2 regions of the Ancylobacter sp. VNQ12 genome follow, and region 1 is predicted to be linked to the other one. Evidence: riboswitches for the same ligand, from Rfam matches in the RefSeq annotation. Region 1 holds a riboswitch; the other holds the start of a gene.
What was found. A riboswitch is a leader RNA that binds a small molecule or an ion and turns the genes downstream of it on or off. The one in region 1 is predicted to bind cobalamin.
Positions count from the first base shown of each region.

Region 2: another riboswitch for cobalamin. It lies ahead of cobW (cobalamin biosynthesis protein CobW); the one in region 1 lies ahead of ACO2RV_RS17280 (energy-coupling factor ABC transporter permease).

Region 1 covers NZ_JBMSDU010000014.1:8,646-11,093, forward strand. Annotated here, with positions in the region: gene ACO2RV_RS17275 (putative bifunctional diguanylate cyclase/phosphodiesterase) at 1-390, shown strand, start outside; cobalamin riboswitch at 981-1,200, shown strand; gene ACO2RV_RS17280 (energy-coupling factor ABC transporter permease) at 1,237-1,914, shown strand; gene ACO2RV_RS17285 (amidase) at 1,919-2,448, opposite strand, start outside.
Region 2 covers NZ_JBMSDU010000009.1:108,202-110,649, forward strand. Annotated here, with positions in the region: gene ACO2RV_RS14050 (CbtA family protein) at 1-646, opposite strand, end outside; gene ACO2RV_RS14055 (CbtB domain-containing protein) at 666-851, opposite strand; cobalamin riboswitch at 883-1,099, opposite strand; cobalamin riboswitch at 1,169-1,376, shown strand; gene cobW (cobalamin biosynthesis protein CobW) at 1,497-2,448, shown strand, end outside.

The sequences.
Region 1 (2,448 bases):
AGCGCGCTGCTGTCGCAGCCGGAGACAGCGGTCAGCGTGATCCAGCAGCTGAAAGCGCTGGGCTGTTCGGTGGCGATCGACGATTTCGGCACCGGCTATTCCAGCTTCAGCTATCTCCAGCATCTGCCCGCCGACGTGCTGAAGATCGACCGCTCCTTTCTTCTCGACCTCACACCGCAATCGCGCGCCCGCAAGATCGTGGCGGTGATGGTGGATCTTGCCCATGCACTGGGCATGTCGGTGGTAGCGGAGGGGATTGAGGACCCGGAAATCCTCGAAGCGGTCGAGGTGCTGGGCTGCGATTACGTGCAGGGCTATCTGACCGGCCGGCCGATGCCGTTCGAGGCCGCGCTCGTCCATGAGGACGGCGTTCGCTGGCCGCGCGCCTGATCCTGCCCGATTCGCTCGTCCGCCGGCGCCGTTTCGGCACTCAGAACATTCTCAGAGTGAAGGCGATGAGGACACCGGTGAAAACCAGAAGACCGGCCTTGAAGAAGATGCCACCTGCTTCCTGCATGGTTTGCCACCTGCCGAAATGAGGAAGATGGGCGCCCATCCGTGCTGAGCGCACCTCAATTCGACCAAGCAATCTCCATGCCCGAATCAGCGCCGTCGGCGCCCTGGCAGCCCACCCAACCGTGGGCCGCGGGAACCGAGCGTCAGGCGAAGATTGTCATGAGGCAGGCGCCGATCAGCACTGCCAACATGATGAAGGCGTGCGGCGCATAGGCGACACTGCCCTCGCTTGAACCGTCCTGCATGGCGACCTCCCGTTAGGTGATTGATTATTATGATTTCGGTTAAACTATTTTTAATTTCGATACGATTTGCAAGAGAAACACGCAACGATGTTACCGTTTTGCGACCACTCGCCGCAGCCTCGGCGCATCGCGTAGGCATCGGCGCCCCGCTGCGGAACGGGCGCTGATGTCTGAGCCGCCGGAACGGGCCGCGGCTTGACTTTATGCAACGGGCGGCGCGCTGATATCCGCGTGCATGGTGTCCGGATGGGGCGACTCGTCCGGATGAAACGGGAATGGGGAAGGGTGCGTGCGCCCGAAGCCCCGACCGCCCCCGCGACTGTGAGCGGCGAGCGGCCTTCCATCACGCCACTGGAACGACCCTTGAGGGTCGGCTGGGAAGGCGGAAGGCTTGCCGTGACCCGCGAGTCAGGAGACCGGCCATGTGCATTGGTCCAACCACACGCCGTCGGGTGAGACGGCAACGGAGAAACATATGCATATCGAACCCGGCCTCGTCGCCGAAGGAAAGATCTGGCTCAGCTATTTCACCGCCGTCGGAGCGGGCGGCTATGCGCTCAAGCTCGCGGCGGATGCGGTGCGCGAACGCGGCCTCATCTCGCTGGTCGCCCGCAGCGTGGCCACGACCGCGCTGGTCTTCGCCTTCTTCGAGGTGCTGCCGCATCATCCGGTCGGTGTGTCGGAGGTGCACCTCATCCTCGGCTCGACGCTGTTTCTGATCTTCGGCGTCGCCCCAGCGGCCATCGGCCTCGCGCTTGGTCTTGCGATCCAGGGCCTTTTCTTCGCGCCCTTCGACCTGCCGCAATACGGCATGAACGTCACCACGCTGCTGGTGCCGCTGTTTGCGCTCACCGCGCTGGCCCGCCGCATCGTCGCGCCGGATACGCCTTATGTGGAGCTGAAGTACCGCCAGGCGCTGGCGCTCTCCACCACCTATCAGGCCGGCATCGTGGCGTGGGTCGCCTTCTGGGCGTTCTATGGCGATGGCCTCACGGCGGCCAACGCCGCCTCGATCTTCACCTTTGGCGCGGCCTACATGCTGGTGATCATCGTCGAGCCGCTGGTCGACCTCGCAGTGCTGGCCGCCGCCAAGGCGCTTCATGGCCTCAAGGGCAGCGCGATCTTCGAGCGCCGGCTCTACAACGCGGCGTGAGAACTCAGGCCGGGAGGTGTTCAGCCTCCCGGCTCTCGATCGCCGGTGGCCGCCGCTCGGGCCAGCGCGTCGCGCGGTGATACTGCTCGCCAATGGTCAGCACCTTCGCGTCGGACCCGAAGGTGCCGATGAGCTGCATCCCGGTGGGAAGGCCTGCCGCCCCGAAGCCGCAGGGCACCGCCAGCGAGGGCAGGCCGATGAGGCTGACCGGCACGACGATCTCCATCCAGCGATGATAGGTGTCCATGGCCCGGCCGTTGATCACCTGCGGCCAGCGCCACTCGGCCGGGAACGGCCAGACCTGCGCGGAAGGCATCGCCAGCAGGTCGTAGCGTGCAAATAGCTCGGCGGCTTTCGCGTACCAACGCGAGCGGGTGACGCTCGCCGCATAGACCTGCGCCGCGCTCACCGTCCGGCCGAACTCGATCTCCCACACCGTTTCCGGCTTGAGCAAGGCGCGCTTCTCCGCGTCCGCCCAGAGCGCGCCCTTCGAGCCGGCATTGAGGAAGCCGCGCAGATGGATCCAGGCCTGCC
Region 2 (2,448 bases), on a different contig from region 1:
TCACGCTCGCCACGATGAAGCTGTGGTGCAGCGATGCCGGGATCGGGCTCTCATGGCTGTCGGGCTGCGGCGCGCCGATGACATGCGGCGCGACGATCAGCGCGACACCCAGCACGGCGAGCAGCGGCGAGCGGCCGAAGGCGATGAGCGCGAGGCCGCCGGCGGTCGCCGCCACCGTGCCGATCCACCAGAGCTGCCTGGTCGCGAGATCGGCGGCGGGCATGGCCGGCAGTTCCGGCGGCAGGCCGAGGCCGGGCGCGAGGGTGAAGGCGGCAAAGCCCGCCAGACCCCAGAGCACGCCCTGGTGCCAGTTCTTCAGCCCGCCGGCGAGTTCGCTCGCCGCCACCAGCAAGAGGCCGAAGCCGAAGCCGGTGAGCACGGTGAAGATCACGGTGAGGCCGTTGCGCTCGATCCCGTCGGAGGGGCCCCATTCGTCGCCGTCATGGGCATGCTCGTGCGCGGCGGTGCCGGGCGCATGCTCATGCGTCGCGGCTTCGGTGGGAGCCGCCTCGCCACCGGCGCTTTCGAAGGTCTCCGCCTGGAGGATCAGCGGGACGGTGGCATAGAGGTGGATGGCGGAGCCGACCACGCCGGTGCCGATGCCGGCCAGCGCGGCGACGAACAGAATCGTCCTGAAAAGCGACATGATGCGCGTTCCCTCACCGTCAGTGGCAGGGGAAGGCGTTGGCGTGCCGGACGTCGTGCGTCGCATTGTGCACGGCGCTGATGTGGGAGAAGCCCACGCCGCCGAGCACGAACACGCCGAGCAGCGCGGCGAAGGTGATCTGGACGGCGCGCGAGGCGGCGGATTCGGTCGAGGCAGCCGCGGTCCGGCCGTGAGGGATGTTCATGACAGCTCCTTTGACCCTCCACCCGAGGGTCGTTGCGGTTTTGTCGACGGCCGGTCTCCTGGCTCGCGGGTCTCGGCCCGTCTCCGCCTTCCCGGCGCGAACGCCAGTGGCTGATGGAGGAGGGCTCGCCGCTTACAGTTGCGGGGGCAGCCGCGGAATCGGCGTCCACCTTTTCAAGGTTTCCGCCCCACCGCGTTCCCGTCTTACGTCCCGTGCGCATCACGGGAACCGACGACATCGGGCGACTATAGCGGTCAAATGCCATGCCGCAATGGCGATGAGGGGTGTCCGGTTTGACATTCACACCCCGCGCTCCTTTAGTGGCCGGGATCGACGGTTTCCTCCTTCCGGGGAGGGACGAAGAGGGAATGCGGTGCCGGGTGCTTCATGCGCCCTATTCCGCGGCTGCCCCCGCAACTGTAAGCGGCGAGCCCACGCCATAAGCCACTGGAGGACACTCCGGGAAGGCGGCGACGAGGGCCAGGACCCGCGAGCCAGGAGACCTGCCGTCGATCCGGTCGCGTTTGCCGGCGGGGTGCCCGGCGAGCGGGTAGAGCCGTTGGGGTCCATCCCCCGGCTTCGCGCGGAGACCCCTCCGCGACCGGCGCATCCCGTGAACCTCTTGGGCTTTCGTGGAGACGCCGCATGACCGCCGCCGCAACCAGCGCCACTTCGAGCAACCTCTCGCGGGTGCCATGCACCATCGTCACCGGCTTCCTCGGCTCGGGCAAGACGACGCTGATCCGCCACGTGCTGGAGAATGTGACGGGCAAGCGCCTTGCCGTGATCGTCAACGAGTTCGGCGATGTCGGCATCGACGGCGAAATCCTGAAGGGGTGCGGCATCGACACCTGCCCGGAGGAGAACATCGTCGAACTGGCCAATGGCTGCATCTGCTGCACCGTCGCCGACGATTTCGTGCCCGCGCTCGACGCCATCCTCTCGCGCGTGCCGAGGGTCGACCACATCCTGATCGAGACCTCCGGCCTCGCGCTGCCCAAGCCGCTGGTGCAGGCCTTCCAATGGCCGGCGATCCGCAGCCGGGTCACGGTGGACGGGGTGGTCGCGGTGGTGGATGGCGAGGCGCTGGCTTCCGGCCGCGTGGCGCATGACCACGACGCGTTGGACGAGCAGCGCTCCGCCGACGCCTCGCTCGACCATGACGACCCGATCGAGGAAGTGTTCGACGACCAGATCGCCTGCGCCGACCTCGTCATCCTCACCAAGGGCGACCTCATCGACACGGAAGGGGCCGTGCGCGCCCGCGCCGCGCTCGATGCCGAGCTGCCGAGGGGCGTGCAGGTGGTGAGCGTCACCGGCGGGCGGATCGACCCCGCCATCCTGATGGGCCTCGGCGTCGGCACCGAGGACGACATCGAGAACCGCAAGACCCATCATGACGACGAGCTGGACCACGACCATGACGACTTCGACAGCTTCGTGGTGGACGTGCCGGAGATCGCCAATCCCGCCGTGCTGGCCGCCCGTGTCGCCCGCGCCGCCGAGGAGGCGGACGTGCTGCGGGTGAAGGGCTTCCTGTCCGTCGCGGGCAAGCCGATGCGCCTGCTGGTGCAGGCGGTCGGCCCGCGCGTCGACC